DNA from 3 places in the Bacillus sp. Marseille-Q1617 genome. Region 1 is predicted to be linked to each of the others. Evidence: riboswitches for the same ligand, from Rfam matches in the RefSeq annotation. Region 1 holds a riboswitch; each other region holds the start of a gene.
The links. Region 1 has a riboswitch for lysine ahead of lysA (diaminopimelate decarboxylase). Riboswitches for the same ligand answer to the same signal wherever they lie in the genome.

Region 1 (3,845 bases):
AAGTGATGCTCGCCTTTGACGCTCTTGATTCGATCGATGACACTCTGGTCCACTTTCGGGGCTCTGCCGCTGACTTGAAGAAGGGCAAGCACCAGGGAAGTGAATTCATGGCCGAGCGGGATACCGGCGAAATGGACACCGGTATCTTCCTCTCCTGCACGATTCACGCTGAAGCTTGGTGTTCTTGGAAGGTCAGCATTTTCGACAGAGATCATAGGGGACATGGATGAAAGCTCTTCGACTAGAGCCAGCATGTCCTTAGAAATGTCATCATCACCTGCTGAGACTTTCAGGACGATATCGCCTTCCATCATTTGCAGGTACTGTTCTAATTGTGCCTTAATATCTGCTTCGAGCATGATTTACTGCACTCCTTATAATTTACCAACTAGATCAAGACTTGGCTTAAGTGTTTCAGAACCTTCCTGCCATTTAGCCGGGCAAACTTCGCCTGGGTTTTTGCGCACATATTGTGCAGCCTTGATTTTGCCGATTAGGATGTCTGCGTCACGGCCGATGCCGCCTGCATTGATTTCAACTGTTTGGATGACACCATCTGGATCGATGATGAATGTTCCGCGGTCAGCTAGACCTTCTTCTTCATTCAATACCTCGAAGTTGCGGGAGATTGTTTGAGATGGATCCCCGATCATCGCGTATCTGATTTTACCGATTTTTTCTGAGCTGTCGTGCCAGCCTTTATGTGTAAAGTGAGTATCTGTAGAAACGGAATATACTTCTACGCCAAGCTCTTTAAGAGCTTCGTAGTTATTTTGAAGGTCTTCAAGTTCTGTAGGGCATACGAATGTGAAGTCTGCAGGGTAGAAGCAGAAAATGCTCCATTGACCTTTCAGGCTTTCGTCAGTGACAGTGATGAACTCACCATCTTTGTATGCTTGTGCTGTGAATGGTTTTACTTCTGATCCGATTAAAGACATAGTGTAAATTCCTCCTAAAAGTAGTATGTGGGATTGAGAATTATTAATAGTTTATAATAATTCTAATTCGATATTTATTATTATATATGCTGGTGAAAAAGTCAAGGAAGAAGATTGGATTATTTTTTTGTGTAGTTTATCGGGGGAAAGAGAAAGGGGTTCTTCCGTTTTGTTTCATATGTAGAGAGTCTTCAATCGTTAGAGTCAGATAGAGATAAATCGACAAGTGGCACAATTATTTGGATTCCGGCACAATTATTTGGTATGGCTCCTCTAATCATAGCAAAAGGGGGATATATTTTTAGCTCGAAAACTACTTTTTCAAAAAATAGGTTCAAATCCACTGTGAAATGATAAAAGATTGGCTGTTTTATAAACTTTTTTAACGGTTTAAAAATCTGTTGGGCAAGAAGAGTGGAATGTATCCAATATGTTTCTATTCAAAGGGCAGAGTCACGGGTGGATGGTTAGATGAATCGATTGAAGACGTGAAAAAGGAATTAACGGAATATGTGAAGGAAGCGCTCCTTGGATGCATCGATGAAAGTATTCACTTTACGATCGACGGGGTTTCCCCTGATAAGGCTCAAAATAAGAATATAACATAATAGATTGACAATTTTTCCACCCGGGTGGTATAGTGTCTTTACAAAACTATAAACTTACTCTCTGATAATAGAGGCGCGAGAATGAGGAGTAGCTTTCCTGAGGATGATGGATCCCGGGACGGAAAGTGAAAGGCAGATCGCCGAAACGGGAAGCAGCCTATCGGTTTCCTGTTGGGCTGGCATTGAACAAGTGTCAGACTGTCACAATGGTCACGTTGTGGAGAACTATTGAAGAGATGTTAATACAGAATTCTTCAGAACGTTCTTCGTTTTGATCAGGAAACCGTATGAGCATCGCTTCATACGGTTTTTTTGTGTAGTTTTTTTCGGAGGGGTTTCAGGAGGAGATTCAATATGACAGCAATGGAAACGAATGTACAAGGACAATTGGAAATCGGCGGGATGAGTACGGGCGAGCTTACCGCATTGTACGGAACTCCGCTGATGGTCTATGATGAGAACATGATCCGCCGCAATGCACGCGAGTTCCGCGAGGCGTTCATCGAGAGCGGGCTCGAGTTCCAAGTGGCATATGCGAGCAAGGCGTTTATGTGCAAAGAAATGGTGCGCCTTGCGGAAGAGGAGAATCTGTCGCTGGACGTCGTGTCCGGAGGGGAGTTGTACACGGCGCTCGAAGCAGGATTCCCGGCAGAACGGATTCATTTTCACGGGAATAATAAGTCTGAAGAAGAGATGGTGATGGCGCTTGATGCGGAGATTGGCTGCTTCGTGGTCGACAGCTTCCTTGAGCTTGAGCTCCTGCATGAGCTGGCGAAAGAGCGTGAACACCAGGTGAACATCCTGCTACGTGTGACGCCGGGTGTCGAGGCCCATACCCATGACTACATCATGACGGGGCAGGATGATTCGAAGTTCGGATTCGGGATTTCGACCGGCCAGGCCGACCGCGCGATGCAAATCGCCCTATGCAAGCCGCATTACAATGTACTCGGGATCCATTCCCATATCGGGTCGCAGATTTTTGAGCTGGACGGATTTCAGCAGGCAATCACCGTTCTGTCCGATTTTCTTCAAAGTGTAAGGCTGGAATGCGAAGTTACGCTGCCGGTTTTGAATATCGGGGGAGGCTTCGGGGTGCGTTATACGGAAGAAGACAAGCCGCTTCCGATCTCCGAATATGTAAAAGCGATCACGGACTGCGTGAAGGAAAGCTTCGGCGAGAATGGGTATCCGCTGCCGGAAGTATGGGTGGAACCAGGACGCAGCATCGTTGCGGAAGCAGGGACCACGCTGTACAAAGTCGGGTCGAAGAAAATCATCCCTGACGTGCGCACGTATGTGTCAGTGGATGGCGGCATGACCGATAATCTGCGTCCGGCACTGTACGGCGCGAAATATCATGCGGTGCTGGCGAACCGTCCGAATGAGGAATGCACGGAGCTTGTCAGCATTGCAGGGAAGTGCTGTGAGTCAGGTGACATGCTGATCTGGGATCTGATGCTTCCGCCGGTGAACTTCGGGGACACGCTTGCTGTGTTCAGTACGGGCGCTTACGGGTATTCGATGGCGAATAATTATAACCGGATTCCGCGTCCGGCCGTGGTGTTTGTGAAGGACGGCGAATCTCGAGTTGTAATCGAGCGGGAAACGTATGCGGATCTGGTGAGGCTGGACCGTTAAATGGAAAGAACCTTTGCCGGGTTGGAAGGCAAAGGTTCTTTTTTAGATAGAAGTCAGAAAATTTCCTTCTCCATTACCACGTTGGTGGTTTTATAACCGATCTTTTCATATAATCCCCTGGCGATCTTGTTATGCCCGAATACATGCAGACCGATCTTATTCACCCCGATTTGTTTTGCTTTCTCTTCTATTTCTTTCATTGCTTCTTTGCCGTAACCTTTTCCCTGGTGCTCTTCCAGGATGCGGATATCATAGATGAACGCTTTTTCAGAAGATTGCTTGGCGAGCCATATGATCCCTGTATGTTCAGCGCTCTCATTCAGAATCGTGTATAAGTAGTTATTTTCGGAATTCTCTCCATCCGGAAGAAGATTGCTGAATTCTTCCTGTGCTCTTTGCAAAGATCCTTTTTCTTCCCAGTTTCCCGCTGACACTTTTTCCTTCGCATAATCTGCAACGGCTGTTTCGAGATATTGCTGAAATTCAGCGGGGGTCATCTTTTGTAAAGTAACCATATTTAGTTTCCCTCCATGAAAGTACAAAAATATTTTCTTCTTAAAAGGAATCCCGTTCGGCGGCTGAATCCCTAAAGTACCAGTAAAGATAACCCGCCAAGGAGCAGAAGTACAGCAGCGGTCAACAGAGCGATTTTCGTGAA
Region 2 (3,845 bases), on a different contig from region 1:
TACCACTAAATTCTGTTCCATGCTTGCTTCCTCCTCAATATACGTACCTTCCACTTTTTCAAGGCTCGATCTCACTTCTAATGGGATTTGATAATTCTTTGCAAATTCAACCGCCCGCGGATGCAGGACACCTGCACCTAAATTGGCGAGTTCCAGCATTTCATCATACGAGATGGAAGGCAGTTTTCGTGCACCTTCAATATAACGCGGGTCAGACGTATAGACGCCGTCGACGTCCGTATAAATATCACAGCGGTCAGCTTTCAACGCAGCAGCGATTGCCACAGCTGTCGTATCGGATCCCCCGCGTCCTAGTGTGGTGATTTCACCGGATGGCGTCATTCCTTGGAACCCAGCTACAATCACGACTTTTCCGCCTTGAAGCTGTGTTGTCATTTTCTCGGTATGGATATTGGTGATGCGTGCATTGCTATGAACGGATTCTGTCTCGATCCCGGCCTGCCAGCCAGTATACGAAATGGCCTCCTGACCGGCTTGCAGCAATGCCATCGTCAAGAGAGAGATTGTCACTTGTTCGCCCGTGGATAAAAGCATATCCATTTCTCTTTTGCTTGGGTGAGAAGTGATTTCCCTTGCTAAACCGACTAATGTATCAGTTGTTTTCCCCATTGCGGACACGACAACCACCACATCATTTCCCCGATTCTTCTCCTCCAAAATTCTTGACGCAACATTTTGAATTTTTTCAACAGAACCTACTGATGTTCCACCGAATTTTTGAACGATAATACTCACAGCTTCTCCTTCTTTCTCTTTGAGTGTAGAAATGGAATCTTTTTTCTGAAGAGAATCATCTGACTACTGCACAAATCCCGCTGCCGGCTGAATGATCTAAACACCTGCAGTCTCATGCCTGATAACAAAAAAAGCAATGAGACGGATATCTCATTGCTTTATGAACTTAGAGTAATAATACTGAGTCGTTCATCGGCATTGTGAGATAGCTCTCCAAGATTGATTCATCTTGACAATCCTGCATTTCTTAAACGCAGGACCAGCGGAATTAGTATGAGCCTAACACCACTTCGGCGAATCTCCCCTTTCCAGACATCTCAACAGAGCCCATACTCCTCTTTGCCTGTACTCTTGAAGCTCGCACCTCTATCACCACTATTTAAAGTGATAATGTTTTAAATTATCGATAATTATAGCACACGAAAAAAATGGAAGCAATGAGTTTTTTCAAGAATTTTTCCTTTTAATTTTTTGCTCATTTCCTGGAAAAAAGAAGAGAGGCGGAACCAAGCAAGCTTGGGACTGCCTCTCTTCTTTTTTCCGGGACTTTTCAGCTTCAGCTGAAAAGCAAGTGAAACGAACTTTCACCCGAATGAGCCAAAAATTATCCTGGGGACCCTATTCCTGCAGTTTCTCACGCAAAACCTTCGCCACTGCTTCCGGAATCCCGATATCCTGAAATTCTACCACCGTTGCTTCCTTCATCTTCTTCATGGAACCGAAATGCTTCAGAAGCTGCTTCTTCCGCTTCGGTCCGATCCCGTCGATTTCATCAAGAATGGACTGGAATGCACCCTTTCCGCGGAGCTGGCGGTGGAATGTGATGGCAAACCGGTGGACTTCGTCCTGGATCCGCTGCAGCAGGTAAAATTCCTGGCTGCGTTTTTCGAGCGGCACGATCTGCAATGGATTCCCGTATAGGAGTTCCGATGTCTGGTGTTTATCGTCCTTCGCGAGACCGCCCAAGGGTATATCAAGTCCCAATTCATTTTCCAGCACTTCACGGGCCGCTTCGATTTGGCCTTTCCCTCCGTCGATGATGATGAGGTCAGGAAGCGGGAGTCCGTCTTTCAATACTCTTGAATACCTTCTTCTCACCACTTCGCGCATGGATTCATAATCATCCGGACCTTTGACGGTCTTTATTTTGTATTTACGGTATTCTTTCTTTGCAGGCTTTCCGTCTATGAATACAATCATTGCCGACACAGGGGCCGAGCCTTGTATATTTGAGTTGTCAAAAGCTTCGATCCTGAATGGGGTGTAAATCCCCATCTGTTCGCCCAGTCTTTCGATCGCTTTGATCGTTCTCTCTTCGTCCCGCTCGATCAAGGCGAATTTCTCATCAAGCGCCTGCTTGGCATTTTTTTCCGCTAATTTCACCAGCTCTTTCTTCTTGCCTCTCTTTGGCTGCGTGACCTTCACTTCAAGGAGTTTCATAGCGAGTTCTTCATCGATTGATTCGGGCAGAAAGATTTCTCTCGGTTTGAAATGGTTTGCTTTTGAATAAAACTGGCCCAAAAACGTAAGAAATTCATCTTCCGGTTCGTTGTACAGCGGAAACAGAGAAACGTCCCGTTCAATCAACTTCCCCTGCCTCACAAAAAACACCTGTACACACATCCATCCTTTATCAACCGCAAAACCGAACACATCACGGTCGGTAAAATCCGTCATCGTCATCTTCTGTTTTTCCATCGTTGCTTCTATATGAAGGATTTGATCACGGAATTCCTTTGCCCGCTCAAACTCAAGGTTTTCAGAAGCTTCCTTCATTTTTTCGGAAAGTTCATTCTTGATTTCTTTGTATCCCCCGTTTAAGAATCTGGCAATTTCATCGGTCATTTCCCTGTACGTATCCTTGCTCACTTCCTTCACACAAGGGGCGAGGCATTGACCCATATGATAATAGAGACAGACTCTGTCTGGCATGGTTGTACATTTTCGCAATGGATAAAGGCGGTCGAGGAGTTTTTTCGTTTCATTTGCTGCACCGACATTCGGATATGGCCCGAAGTACTTCCCTTTTCCCCGCTGCACCTTCCGGGTCGTAATTAAGCGGGGGTGACGTTCATTAGTCAATTTTATGAAAGGATAGCTTTTGTCATCCTTCAGCATCACGTTGTATTTCGGATCATATTTTTTAATCAGATTCATCTCGAGCACAAGAGCTTCCAGGTCCGAGGAAGTCATGATATATTCAAAGTCTTCTATTTCCCCCACAAGCCTCTGTGTTTTTGCATCATGAGAACCTGTGAAATAAGAACGGACCCGATTTTTCAACACTTTTGCCTTACCGACATAAATAATTGTACCCTGCCTGTCTTTCATCAGGTAGCATCCAGGCTGGCTGGGCAGTAAAGCCAATTTATTAGTTATGACTGAATTCACGGTATCCCCCCTCTCTCCTTCTATATTAACTGATGGAATAAGAAAAGCCGAGGCACCATGCCTCGGCTTTATAATCGATTAATTCACATTAAGCATGTTTATTTAATAATTCAGCAAGTGCTTCTTTCGGCTGGAATCCGATTACTTTATCCACTACTTCTCCGTCTTTAAGGACAACTAGTGTCGGAATGCTCATTACACCATATTTTCCAGCTGTTTCTTGGTTTTCATCTACATCAACTTTGACGATTTTTACTTTGTCGCCCATTTCACTGTCAAGCTCTTCTAATACCGGAGCGATCATTTTGCATGGTCCGCACCAAGGTGCCCAGAAATCTGCCAATACTAGTCCAGAGTCCGTTTCACTTACGAAATTTTGGTCTGTCGCGTTTGTAATTGCCATAAGTATATGCCTCCTAATTTCAATGAATATAGCGTAAGTATATCACCGATAACAATGCTATGCTATAAATCTGCTCGTAGGTAATATACCCTTCCGTTTACGTTCTATTCAAACCTTCAAAAAAATAAGGAGTAACCATTTTGGCTACGCCCTTATTTTATTCTTATAGTATTCAATTACCCGTTCATCTGCTTTTTAAACGAATCGATTAAGATGAAGCGACTTTAAGCTTCTTGAATTCTTCTGTCAGCATCGGAACGACTTCGAATAGGTCACCGACAATTCCGTAATCAGC
Region 3 (3,845 bases), on a different contig from region 1:
ACACAAACCCCGAAGAGGAGGACCGCTGCCTTTTCGCCACGTGATGATCATCACCATCGTTTTCTTTATCTTTTCCACAGGGGCGGGTCTCTGGATCGTAAACCTGGGCTTGAAGCCAACCCTGCTTGCTTATGCAGAAACGCAAACGAGCAGAATCGGTACGATGGTCATCAATAAAGCGATCAACAAAAAGGTGGCAGGATCCATTGAGTTAGAGGAAATAACGGAAGAAGTCAAAAATGCAGAAGGGGAGGTGGTCTCTCTCAGTTTCAATACACAGAACATCAACCGCGTTCAGGGAGAAATCACTAATTTAGTCCAACTATATTTAAAGGAAGCTGAAAAAGGGAATATCGAAAATCTGGAATACATCACGGACATAGAAATCGACGAGGAAGGCACAAAAGCGGATGAAGGAATCGTGTATTCTGTTCCTCTTGGTCAAGCTACGAATAACGCCTTACTCGGGAACTTGGGACCTAAAGTCCCGATCAGGTTCCATTCAATTGGGGACGTGCGTTCGGACATTAAACATACAGTAGAAGAGTTCGGGATAAACAATGCCCTGGTCAAAGTCTATGTGACCCTGACCGTCAATGTCCAGATCATCATCCCGTTTGCAACCAAAACAGAAACCATCAAACAGGATGTACTCATCGCCATGGATACCGTCCACCTTGATGTACCTCAGTTCTTCAACAACAGCGGCGACGGTACATCACCATCGATTGAAATCCCGACGAATTGATTCAGGTGTTATGATATCACCATCTACTCTTTTGTATAGATACTATTATAGCTGGCTCCAGCAGTTGGTTGGAGTGCAAGACGAAGACTCCTGCGGGAGAAGTGGCCAATGTGAGACCTGTCCAGCTCCAGGGCTTAGAGGCACATGTCATAAGTCAACTCGTCCAAGAAGGCAAAGAACGCCTTCGTGGCCGATTCGCCTTATGCCACACGCCTCTGAACAAAGCCCTTCCGCTTTTCTTCCCGCAGGCGAAGCCGAGGAGGCTCACAGGTCACCCGCGAAAAGCGAAGTCTTGCACGGAAATCAACTGCGGTAATCAAGAATGGAAAAACATGTACTCGCACTTTCCCAATAAAAAAGTTGTCAAAAAAGTGATAGTTTGATATATTAAGAAAGGAAATTTTAATATCATAACCACATCATCAATCCGATGGGGTAGAGGTGCAGGGTTCAAGAGTAAGCTGTTTGAGGATGACAACTGAGACAACAGATGAAAGGGAACCTTTGCCGAAGCAGATATGTTTGTCAGAAGCATATGTGCTGGGGTTATCTTGAAGAAGGGTAACACTGTCATTATAGGGGATACTCTATGATGGGGAGCTACAGATCGTGATGGAGCACTTACATTACTCATTAAAGGTAATGATAGGATCCTCTATCATTACCTTTTTTTATTCCTCTGTCATGCAATGAGGTTCCCCCCCTATCAAATAGGAGGAGGACATTATGGAAAACACAATTTACTCAATCATCCCGCCCCTTTTAGCCATCCTGATGGTTATCTTGACGAGGCGCGTACTGCTCTCGCTGGGTGTAGGGATCATCGCTTCAGCACTTCTAATCACAGATTTCTCAATTACAGGCACTTTCAGTAAGATATGGGAAGCCGTCAAGGGCATTTTCGTTGCCGACGGTGGATTGAATACCTGGAATGTGTACATCATTTTATTCTTATTGATTCTTGGCGTCATCACCGCTTTCGTAAACATTTCCGGCGGAAGCCGCGCATTCGGTGAATGGGCGATGAAACGGGTGAAGACAAGAAGAGGCGCGCAATTATTGGCGGCTGTTTTAGGTATCATTATTTTTATTGATGACTATTTCAATGCGCTTGCGGTCGGACAGGTTGCAAGACCGATCACGGACCGTCACAAAATTTCCCGTGCGAAACTAGCTTATATCATCGATTCGACATCGGCACCGGTCTGTGTGGTATCACCGGTATCAAGCTGGGGAGCATATATCATTGGAATCATCGGCTCTATTCTTGCCACACACAGCATCACTGAATACACAGCATTTTCTGCATTCATCCAGATGATTCCTATGAATCTGTATGTTTGGGCAGCGTTATTACTAGTGTTGATCGTTGCTTATAGAGGCTTTGATTTTGGAAAGATGAAGGAACATGAAGAAAGAGCGGTGACGACAGGCAACCTTTATGACCCGGATAAAGAGATCCCGGGTGAGCTTAAGAACGATCTGCCTGTAAGCTCTAAAGGGTCGGTAGGCGATCTCGCATGGCCGATCATCGCCCTGGTTGTCGGAACAGTCGGTATGATGCTTTGGACTGGATATAAGGCAGTTGGTTCGTTCGATATCTTACCTGTATTTGAAAATACAGATGTCACTAAGTCATTATTATATGGAAGCTTATTCGCATTAGCGATTGCACTCATTCTTTTCTTCCGTCAAGTCAGCTTGAAGGGAGTGGGGGGAAGTGCAGCCGGAACAGCGGTTGTTGAAGGAATCAAATCCATGCTTCCAGCTGTATACATCCTCATTTTTGCATGGGCGATCGTCACTCTTATCGATGAGCTTCAAACTGGAACATATTTAGCCGGATTAGTGGAAAAATCGAACATGCCGGTCGAGGTTCTGCCTGTACTGCTATTCTTGGTGGCCGGAGTCATGGCTTTCTCTACAGGGACTTCATGGGGATCGTTCGGGATCCTGCTTCCGATAGCAGGTGAAATTGCCGCAGCAACTGATGTAAGTGTATTACTTCCTGCGATGGCCGCTGTTTTAGCAGGTGCGGTTCTTGGAGACCACTGTTCACCAATCTCTGATACAACCATCCTGTCTTCAACCGGGGCAGGAAGCAATCACATTGATCACGTTCTCACGCAGATTCCTTACGCACTCATCGGTGCATTGGCAGCTTCCATCGGTTACCTCGTATTAGGGTTCACCGGAAGCACCCTGCTTGGATTAGTCGTAGTCATCGTGCTGGTTGCAGGAATCGGATTCTTAAAAGGAAAGAATTCAGATACAGCAGTTTCACAATAAGGATATTCGTAAAACCAGAGGCATATTTGCTTCTGGTTTTTTATATTTTGGGCCCGGGATCAATCGGGCATTCGCGGCAGTTATGAAAAATGAGCCGTTCGCCCGCAATTCTATCAGATGTTCCTCTCTCATATGAATAGGAGGAAAGGGGGAATCGATATGCTGACAGAGGTGGAAGGCTATGCCGATTTACATTATCCGGAAGAATTACTATCCATCATCCGGAATGGGTTCCAGCGATCCTCCAAGCCTAAAAAGGTGCTCATATTAGGAGGCGGGATGGCCGGACTGGTTGCGGCATCCCTGTTGAAAAGAGCAGGACATGAAGTGATGATATTGGAGGGAAATGACAGGATAGGCGGCAGGATTTATACGGTGAGGGAACCATTTACATCCGGGAATTACCTTGAATTCGGCGCCATGAGAATACCAGAGAATCATGTGTTGGTGTTTGAATATATTAAGCGTTTTAACCTGCCGATCAATCGTTTTATCAACTCTTCCCCGCAGGATTTGATCTATGTCAACAAAGTTCTGACTACCAAAAGTGAATATAAAAGAAACCCGGATATTTTACGTTTCCCTCTTGAAGAGGAGGAAAAAGGAAAAACGGCAACTGAACTTTTTCTTGAAGCGACCCAGCCATTTTTTGATTTATACTCAAGAAGCACCCCGGGAGAGCAGAAAGAATTAAAGAAAAAGTATTCGATTTACTCGATGGGTGATTATTTGGCTTCCAATCCTCTCGGAAAATCACTTTCGGACAACGCCATTCGAAAAATCGCTGTCATGCTTGGTATAGAGGGCT

Region 2: another riboswitch for lysine. It lies ahead of HWX64_RS17505 (aspartate kinase); the one in region 1 lies ahead of lysA (diaminopimelate decarboxylase).
Region 3: another riboswitch for lysine. It lies ahead of HWX64_RS15660 (Na+/H+ antiporter NhaC family protein); the one in region 1 lies ahead of lysA (diaminopimelate decarboxylase).

The regions. Positions count from the first base shown of each region.
Region 1 covers NZ_CAHJXM010000001.1:603,494-607,338, forward strand. Annotated here, with positions in the region: gene ahpF (alkyl hydroperoxide reductase subunit F) at 1-362, opposite strand, end outside; gene ahpC (alkyl hydroperoxide reductase subunit C) at 375-938, opposite strand; gene HWX64_RS02985 (hypothetical protein) at 1,358-1,546, shown strand; lysine riboswitch at 1,607-1,782, shown strand; gene lysA (diaminopimelate decarboxylase) at 1,901-3,187, shown strand; gene HWX64_RS02995 (GNAT family N-acetyltransferase) at 3,241-3,702, opposite strand.
Region 2 covers NZ_CAHJXM010000003.1:51,921-55,765, reverse strand. Annotated here, with positions in the region: gene HWX64_RS17505 (aspartate kinase) at 1-756, opposite strand, end outside; lysine riboswitch at 955-1,133, opposite strand; gene uvrC (excinuclease ABC subunit UvrC) at 1,375-3,147, opposite strand; gene trxA (thioredoxin) at 3,236-3,550, opposite strand; gene HWX64_RS17490 (electron transfer flavoprotein subunit alpha/FixB family protein) at 3,759-3,845, opposite strand, start outside.
Region 3 covers NZ_CAHJXM010000002.1:859,851-863,695, forward strand. Annotated here, with positions in the region: gene yunB (sporulation protein YunB) at 1-748, shown strand, start outside; lysine riboswitch at 1,177-1,359, shown strand; gene HWX64_RS15660 (Na+/H+ antiporter NhaC family protein) at 1,475-3,037, shown strand; gene HWX64_RS15665 (flavin monoamine oxidase family protein) at 3,197-3,845, shown strand, end outside.